One region of the Arthrobacter tumbae genome, then DNA from elsewhere that is predicted to be linked to it. Evidence: riboswitches for the same ligand, from Rfam matches in the RefSeq annotation. Region 1 holds a riboswitch; each other region holds the start of a gene.
What was found. Region 1 has a riboswitch for S-adenosylmethionine ahead of metX (homoserine O-acetyltransferase MetX). Riboswitches for the same ligand answer to the same signal wherever they lie in the genome.
Positions count from the first base shown of each region.

Region 2: another riboswitch for S-adenosylmethionine. It lies ahead of JOD47_RS01270 (aminotransferase class V-fold PLP-dependent enzyme); the one in region 1 lies ahead of metX (homoserine O-acetyltransferase MetX).
Region 3: another riboswitch for S-adenosylmethionine. It lies ahead of JOD47_RS09235 (ABC transporter ATP-binding protein); the one in region 1 lies ahead of metX (homoserine O-acetyltransferase MetX).
Region 4: another riboswitch for S-adenosylmethionine. It lies ahead of JOD47_RS04365 (rhodanese-like domain-containing protein); the one in region 1 lies ahead of metX (homoserine O-acetyltransferase MetX).

Region 1 is NZ_JAFBCC010000001.1:2,966,425-2,968,618, forward strand. Features, by position in the region: gene JOD47_RS14020 (VOC family protein) at 68-709, opposite strand; SAM riboswitch class IV at 1,081-1,213, shown strand; gene metX (homoserine O-acetyltransferase MetX) at 1,231-2,194, shown strand, end outside.
Region 2 is NZ_JAFBCC010000001.1:270,099-272,292, forward strand. Features, by position in the region: gene hisN (histidinol-phosphatase) at 151-975, shown strand; SAM riboswitch class IV at 1,033-1,147, shown strand; gene JOD47_RS01270 (aminotransferase class V-fold PLP-dependent enzyme) at 1,189-2,194, shown strand, end outside.
Region 3 is NZ_JAFBCC010000001.1:1,911,132-1,913,325, forward strand. Features, by position in the region: gene JOD47_RS09230 (aliphatic sulfonate ABC transporter substrate-binding protein) at 1-262, opposite strand, end outside; gene JOD47_RS09235 (ABC transporter ATP-binding protein) at 390-1,214, opposite strand; SAM riboswitch class I at 1,220-1,317, opposite strand; gene map (type I methionyl aminopeptidase) at 1,414-2,190, shown strand; gene JOD47_RS09245 (ThuA domain-containing protein) at 2,187-2,194, opposite strand, start outside.
Region 4 is NZ_JAFBCC010000001.1:913,789-915,982, forward strand. Features, by position in the region: gene JOD47_RS04360 (aminodeoxychorismate lyase) at 1-750, shown strand, start outside; SAM riboswitch class IV at 1,008-1,133, shown strand; gene JOD47_RS04365 (rhodanese-like domain-containing protein) at 1,140-1,631, shown strand; gene JOD47_RS04370 (O-succinylhomoserine sulfhydrylase) at 1,720-2,194, shown strand, end outside.

The DNA of each region.
Region 1 (2,194 bases):
CCGCATCGGGACCTAGCGCTGCGACCGGTTTCGGGAGCCTGCGAACCAGTCCCGCGAAAGTCCCGCACTAGATCCGGACTGCACCCTTCGGCGTTTCGAACGCTACTGACATGATGCCGGGCGTGCCGTTGGGAGCGATCCACTCGACGTCGACGTCATCCAGGGGGTGGCTGACGGGAGTGCCGAGCCATTCCGTGACGCGTTCAGCGGACCCGGCGATGGTCAGTGCGCTGAGGCGCGCTGACGCGGCCCGAGCGTGGGACGGGTGAAGGGATTCCGTGCCGTCGTCCCAGCGAATCATGTAGGGGACCTGGGGGTCAGCGATGAGGCCCTTGATGCCGATCTGCTGCCAGGTCAGCTCCTGCCCGTCGGGGAACTTGCGGTTCCCGGGAACGGCACTGCGGCCAAGGCGATCCTCGAACGGTGCGAGGTCATCAACGGCAACACACCAGCCCATCCAGCCGCCGCCTGCCTCGGACCGTGCCCGCACAGCCTGGCCGAACGGAGCCTTGTCCGATGCGGGATGGTCGAGGACTTCGACGACCTCGAGGTACTGGCCATTGACCAACGGGACAATCATGTTGCGGGTACCAAACCGCGGGTGTACTCCACCCTTGACGAATTCAACACCGAGGGCGTCGGCAATCCGTTCCGCAGTAGCAGTCAGACCGTCGGGTTCGCAGGCATAAGACACATGATCCAGGCGCATGGCCCCATTTTGGCACTTTGTGATGGACGCCTCGACTAAGGGTTACCTAAGTCACATTCAGGTGGCGGGTGCCACAAGCAAAACCCAAGGTCAGAGCCGGATAGTTGCTTCTGACAGGTAGCCCGGTTCCGAGACCGCCGGAGCTTCCTGCCCGGGACGCCCACTGGGCCTCCCCCTTGAGTGGGGCCGACCGTTTTCCCATAGACGAGAGCGGCCCCACTCAAGCATCTTTGGCGGTGCCGGCCATCGTGAGCGCCGGCCTTCGGGCGCCGGGTCATCGTTTCGCCGCCCGCCCTCGTGAGCGCCGGCCGACTTTCACCGCACGTCACAATAGTTGCTCTCACCCGGGCTGGTCGGGTTTGCTTGAACGAGGTAACGAGTGACAGTGCGGCGGGTTCTGCCCGCCATCAGCCCCGGCTTGCTGTCCGGCAACCCTCCCTCGCGGCGGGGTGCCCCGGGTGACGACCAGGCCCTGCACGCAGTGTGCAGGAGCAAGCGCGATTCAGTAAGGCGGCAGGGTTTTGACAGGCATCACCACAGCGGTTCCGCAGCCGGAAGCGGAGATTGTTGACGGCGTCGTCGTGCAGCGGCTCCGGATCGGCCCGCTGGCGCTGGAAACGGGCGGGAATCTGCCTGACGTCGTCCTTGCCTACGAGACATGGGGCACGCTCAATGCCGATGCCTCCAACGCGGTGCTCATCGAGCACGCGCTCACCGGCAGTTCGCATGTAGCGCGCGGTGAGTCCGCCGAGGATGGTTGGTGGGACGGGCTGGTGGGTCCGGGCAGGACAATCGACACGGACCGCTACTTTGTGGTGTCCATCAATATGCTGGGCGGCTGTTACGGGTCCACGGGGCCGGCATCGCTTGACCCAAATGGGCTGCCGTGGGGTTCACGGTTCCCCTTTGTCACCATCCGCGATTCCGTCCGCGCCGAGGCCCTGCTCGCAGACCTGCTCGGCATTTCCTCCTGGCACTCGGTGCTGGGCGGGTCGATGGGAGGCGCGCGGGCGCTGGAGTGGGCCGTCACTTATCCCCGGCGGGTGCAGCGGTGCGCTGTCATTGCGTGCGGGGCGGCGAGCACGGCGGAGCAGATCGCCTTCGCGCAGACGCAGGTGCAGGCCATCCGCCTCGATCCGCGGTTCACCGGGGGCGACTACTACGGAAGCGCCGGTCCCGAGGATGGGCTGGGCCTTGCCCGGCGCATCGCGCACATCACGTACCGTTCGGAGGCTGAACTCGTGCACCGGTTCGGCCGGGCAGCGCAAGGTGTGGAGGAGCCATTCGGTTCTGCGGTGCCGGGCGGGCGCGGCCGGTACCAGGTGGAGAGCTACCTGGATCATCAGGCGGAAAAGCTGGTCCGCCGGTTCGATGCCAACAGCTACGTCATCCTCACCGAAGCGTTGATGAGCCACGACGTTGCCCGTGACCGTGGCAGTCTCAGCTCTGCGCTCGCTGACACCACGGCCGAGTTCTTTATCGCCG
Region 2 (2,194 bases), 2.7 Mb from region 1:
GCTATCGGCCGATGTCCCCTCCCTTGCGTTTAAGGACCCTGCACTTAAGGACACCGTCCCTGCGCGGTGCTGACCGTGGGAGCCAGCGCTGAGCGCGTCCGCTTCCGGACCTCCCGCATCTGCGCACCCTGACCATATAGGTTGAAGAGTATGAACCTCCAGAGCTACAACGATGACCTCCGCCTTGCCCATGTAATGGCCGACTCCGTAGACGACCAGACCATGTCCCGGTTCAAGGCGCTGGATCTGGCGGTAGAAACCAAGCCGGATTTCACCCCGGTCACAGACGCGGACAAATCGGCCGAAGAGGCAATTCGCGGGCAACTCTCACGCGCGCGTCCACGCGATGCCGTACTGGGTGAGGAATACGGAAGCAGCGGCGCCGGCTCCCGGCGGTGGATCATCGATCCCATCGACGGCACCAAGAACTTCGTCCGCGGTGTACCGGTATGGGCCACCCTCATCGCACTGGTGGACGAGGGCCGCCCGGTCGTCGGCGTCGTCAGCGCCCCCGCTCTCGGAAAGCGTTGGTGGGCTGCAACGGGAACCGGCGCGTTCATGGGTAAGTCGCTGGCCGCAGCCAGCCGGCTCCGGGTTTCGAGCGTATCCCGTCTAGAGGACGCCTCGCTCTCCTACTCGAATCTGTCCGGCTGGAAAGAGCGCGGCAATTTTGACGAGTTCGTTTCGCTCACCGACTCTGTGTGGCGCACACGCGCCTATGGCGACTTCTGGTCTTACTGCCTTGTAGCTGAGGGTGCCGTAGACATTGCCTGTGAGCCTGAGCTCAACCTGTATGACATGGCGGCGCTGGTCCCCATCGTCACAGAAGCCGGCGGCCGTTTCACCTCACTTGAAGGCGCGGACGGGCCGTTCGGCGGGAACGCGCTGGCCACCAACAGCACACTGCACAATGACGTCCTGAAGATGCTCAACCCGTCGCTGGACGATCTGCTTCAGGAAAGCGCCGGCGCCTGAGTTTATTGCGTAACACAACGGGCGGACGGGCCCAGCCTGCCTTAGTCTGAATTCCTAGGTCACGAGTGCCAGCGTTAAACCCCGGTTTGCTGGCCGGCAACCCTCCTTCCGCGGCGGGGTGCCCCGGGTGACGACCTGGCCGGGCCAGAACGTGGTTCGGCAAGCGCGGGGCCTACCCAGTCAGGTCCCCTGAACCACCGTGGGGTATCTCCTGTGAGCAACACACTTCTTGAGAACGAACTTTCCGCTGCACCGCTGGCGTCAGTGGTGGGCGCTGAGCTTCAGGCGCCGCTGGTTGACGGTACTGCCGTCCGCTACGTGAATCTGGACTATGCCGCTTCAACGCCGGCGCTGCAGCAGGTCAATGATTATGTGCAGAGCGTTCTGCCCTATTACGCGAGTGTGCACCGGGGAGCCGGCTACGCCTCGCAGATTTCCACATCGCTCTACGAGAACGCCCGAAAGACGGTGCGGAGTTTTGTTGGCGGCAGGGAAGATGATGCGGTCATCTTCACCCGCAACACGACCGATTCCCTGAACCTTTTGGCCGGATGCCTGCCGGAAGACGGCGAAGTCCTTTACCTCGATCTGGAACACCATGCCAATCTCCTGCCCTGGCTGCGGCTTCCTCATCGTGGACTCGTCGCCGCGGGAACGATCGAGGAAACTCTCGCCGCTGTGGAAGAGGAACTGGAATCCGGCGGAATCAGCCTGCTTGCCGTAACGGGCGCCTCGAACGTGACCGGCGAAGTTCTTCCCATCGACCGGTTCGCAGCGGCGGCTCATGCGCACGGTGCGCGGATCGTCGTCGACGCAGCTCAGCTTGCTCCCCACCGACGGCTGGATCTACTTCGCGACGGCATCGACTACGCGGCTTTCTCCGGCCACAAAATGTATGCACCGTTCGGCGCCGGCGTTCTGGTCGGCAGAGGCGACTGGCTCGATACCGGAACGCCCCACCTTGCCGGCGGCGGCGCAGTGAAGGCCGTGAAAGTGGATTCGGTGTCCTGGACAACCGGCCCCGCGCGCCACGAGGGCGGGTCACCGAACGTCCTGGGCGCAGCTGCGCTGGCACAGGCAACAGAGGTCATCGCAGCCCTGGATGCGCAGGCCTGGCTGACGCACGAATCAGAACTTAGGGATGCACTCGTGGCAGGGCTCAGCGACCTTGCCGGCATCACGGTCCACCGCATCTTCGCGGACAGCACCGATGCAATCG
Region 3 (2,194 bases), 1.1 Mb from region 1:
CGTTGGCCTTGTTCGAACCGGCGGACTGGACCCAGGTGACGGTGACGCCCTCGTCCTCCAACTCGGCCTCGAGCCAGCCCTGGTCCTTGATGATGAGGCTGAGCGGGTTGTAGGTGGCGAAGTCGACCGTCAGTTCTCCGCCGGTCTGGGCTGCTGCTTCGCCGACGGACCCGTCGGCGTTCTCGCCGGCAACGCAGCCGCTGAGGGTCAGGGCCGCGATGGCGGCTGTGGCGGCGATCTGGATACGGGCTGTGCTCTTCATGGTGATCCTTTTCGGAGAATGCGTGGGGACGGTATGCGTTGTGTTCTGGGGTATCGGCGCGGTGGCGGCACGTTTGGGCGCCACACGCGCCGGGATGCGGCTCTGCGGACTAACCGCAGGTGCGCGGTTAGTGCTGGTGGCTGTCGACGCCGAGGCTGCTCAGCAGCGAACTGCGTAGCGCGGCAAGTTCGGCTGAGCCGCGGTCCCGCGGACGGTCACCCGGAACCTCCAGCACGCGGCTGATGGTTGCACCCTGGAGGTCCGGTTCCTTGGCGAGGACGATCACCCGGTCGGCGAGTTGTAGCGCTTCGTCGACATCGTGGGTGACCAGCAGGACCGTGGTCGGAGTGGTTTGGTGGATACGCAGCAGGAGGTCCTGCATCTTCAGCCGCGTCAGGGCATCGAGAGCGCCGAAGGGTTCGTCGAGGAGCAGGACACCCGGGTTGCGTGCCAGTGCACGCGCCAGCGATGCCCGCTGGGCCATGCCTCCGGACACTTCGCGGGGCCGGTGACCGGCGAAGCCGCCCAGTTCCACGAGGCCAAGGAGCTCTTCCACCTTGGCCTTGCCTGCCGCCGAGCTGGTTCCTTTCGGCAGACCGATTGCGATGTTGTCCCGCAGCGAGAGCCAGGGGAGGAGACGGGGTTCCTGGAAGGCGACGGCACAGCGGGGGTCGATCCCGTCGACCGCAGTGCCGTCGATGAGTACTGCGCCGCTGGTGGGTGCGTCCAACCCTGCCGCGGCTCGCAGGAGGGTCGATTTCCCGCAACCGCTGGCGCCCACAATGGCGAGAACCTCACCTGCTGCAACCTCGAGGTCGATGTCGCGAAGCACCACGTGCTGCTCGCTACCGCTCCCGAAACTTCGGGTCAGCGAAGAGAAAGTCAGCGGCAGTGTCTGGTTGCCCTCGGTGGAAGTGGCCTGGGTACGGTGCGCTCGAAGAACGGTGCTCATGTATGACTCCATCGCTCCTGGCAGTAGCACCCGTTCTCCTGCAAGCAGGTAAGGGTTGCTGCGGCGTCAACGATCCAGGTCTCTCGGCCGCTCGGGATGGTGGAATTCCACTAAACGCCTTTACCTGGGGCCGGCGCAATATGTGTCGTAACAAAGCAGTGGTCCATCCGGACATCGGCTGCGTGAGAGGGTCATCTACATGATTGAAATTCTGAATCCGAGCGAGTTGGCCAGGGCGAAGGAAGCGGGCGCGTTGGTCGCCAACATCCTGCAGACGGTGAAGAGCCGCAGCACGGTCGGGACAAACCTGTTGGACATCAACCAGTGGACCAAAGCGATGATCGCTGAGGCAGGCGGGGTGTCCTGCTACGTCGACTATGAGCCGCCGTTCGGGCGCGGGCCGTTCGGCGCTTATATCTGCACGTCCGTCAATGATGCCGTGCTCCACGGCCTGCCCCATGACTACTCGCTTGCCGACGGCGACCTGCTCTCCCTGGACCTCGCCGTCTCCCAGCGCGGAATCGTCGCAGACTCGGCTATCAGCTTCATCGTTGGCGAGTCAGAGCCGGCGGAGAGCGTTGCGATGATCGATGCCACCGAACGTGCACTGGCTGCAGGGATTGCCGCCGCCAGACCGGGCGCGCGTATCGGCGACATCTCCTCTGCCATCGGTTCAGTCCTCAGTGCAGCGGGATATCCGATCAATACGGAATTCGGGGGTCATGGCGTCGGGTCGACAATGCACCAGGACCCACACGTGGCAAACACTGGACGGCCCGGCAGGGGATACGTCCTGCGCCCGGGGCTTCTGCTGGCGCTGGAGCCGTGGGTCATGGCGGACACTGCAACGTTGGCTATGGACGCCGACGGGTGGACGCTCCGTAGCGCTACAGGCTGCCGGACCGCGCACAGTGAGCACACCATCGCGATCACCGACGACGGCGCGGAAATCCTCACCCTGCCGAAAGGAACCTAGCCAA
Region 4 (2,194 bases), 2.1 Mb from region 1:
GGCATCTTTGAGACCATGCTCGCCGTCAACGGCGCTCCCCGGAAACTGCAGGCACACCTCGCCCGGCTGGCGACGTCCGCCGCCGCGCTGGAACTCAACGTCCCGTCGTCGGACGCCTGGGAACGTGCCATCACCACCGCGCTTACCGAAGCCGACGACGACGGTGAACTCGTGGTCAAGCTCGTAGCCACCCGTGGCGAACCAGCCGCGGGAGCCACCGCGTGGGTCCAGGTGTCCGCCGTACCGGACGGGCTGCGCGGACAGCGGCTGTCGGTCCTCCTGCTTGACCGCGGCTACGACAGCACCGTCGCCCAGCGTGCTCCGTGGCTGCTGATGGGAGCCAAGACCCTCTCCTACGCGGTGAACATGGCGGCGGTCCGCTATGCCCGTTCGCGCGGCGCCGATGATGTCATCTTCACCTCGTCCGACGGCAAGGTCCTCGAGGGCCCGACGTCGACCGTCCTGATCGCGCGGGTAATCGACGGGGTCAAGCACCTCATCACGCCGCAGCTGGAGAGCGGAATCCTGCCCGGCACCTCCCAGGGCGCACTGTTTACCGCTGCGAGCGAGGCTGGCTGGGAGTTGGGTTACGGTCCGCTGGTGCCACCAGACCTGTTCGTCTCTGACGGCGTCTGGCTGATCTCGAGCGTGCGTCTGCTCGCCGAGGTCGGGTCCATCGACGGAACGCCGGTGACGGTCTCGCCGGAGCTGACCGACGAATTGAGCGGTCTCGTGGAGTCCGTCTCCTAGCTCGACCGCAAACGCGCCGGCCTCCCAGTTCGACCGCAAACGCGCCTGTTTCCCAGCTCGACGGCAAACGCGCCGGGAATCGGCAGGATCGTGGGGACGTCCCCACGAATCTGGCACGCACCGGCACCTTTGGCCCACGAACCTGCCACGCACCGGCACCTTTGGCCCATGCCCGCAGCTCAGAGCGCCGCAGGCGTTACCGCACGTTACGGCCCAGCGTGGCAGCCGTACCATCGCCGGTGCTACGTTCATTCCGGAGTAACGAGCGCCAGTGCCAAGCCCTGACTTGCTGGCCGGCAACCCTCTTTCACGGCGGGGTGCCTCAGGTGACTACTCGGCACAACGATCAGGTTCCATGATCACCAGCGTGCACAGCGTGAGGAGACACAGTGACATCGCATTCCACCCCCCATTCCCGGACACAGTCCCGGCCCGTCGGCGGTTACGCCGGCGACATCACTCCCCGTGATGCCGTTGAGCGCGTCAGCAAGGGCGCCGTACTCGTGGATGTGCGCACGGTTGAGGAGTGGCAGGCAGTCGGCGTCCCCGACCTCACCGACGCCGGGACCGTACCTCTCTTCCTCGAGTGGAACCGCTCCGACGGCACCCGCAACGTCTCTTTCCTCAACCAGCTGAACGGCCTCAAGGGCCGTGAGCTGCTTTTCCTGTGCCGCTCGGGCGTCCGCTCCGTGGCCGCAGCGCAGAACGCAACCGCTGCCGGTCACACTGCGTACAACGTGCTGCACGGCTTCGAGGCCGACGGCGGCTGGCGCTCCAGCGGCCTGGCCACCACAGTGCATACCGAAACCACGCATTCAGAGACCACAGGACCGACCGGCGCTGCCCTGCCGGCAGCGGACCGTGACGACGCCGGTGAGTGAGCCCGCGCCCGTGAGTGAGCCCGCGCCGTCGTCGTTCTCTCCGGCGGCGAGCCGTGAGCCCGTCGCCGGCAACGGCGGCTACCCCCGGATCCAACGCCCGGACGACGACGTCGCCGCCTGGTCCTCCGACACCCTTGCGGTGCGTGGCGGGCTGGCACGGTCCAACTTCGAGGAGACGTCCGAGGCACTCTTTCTGAACTCGGGCTTCGTGTATTCCTCCGCTGCGGCGGCGGAGGCGGCCTTCACCGGCGAGGTGGACCGGTTTGTGTACTCCCGGTACGGGAACCCGACTGTCGCCATGTTCCAGGAACGACTCCGCCTGCTCGAGGGAGCGGAGGCGTGTTTCGCCACCGCCAGCGGCATGTCCGCCGTCTTCACCGCACTCGGTGCACTCCTCGCGGCCGGTGACCGGGTAGTTGCCTCCCGCAGCCTGTTCGGCTCCTGCTTTGTCATCCTGAACGAGGTCCTGCCCCGCTGGGGCGTGGAGACAGTCTTCGTGGACGGCTGGGACCTGAGCCAGTGGGAGGAAGCGCTGAGCGTTCCCACCACCGCGGTGTTCTTCG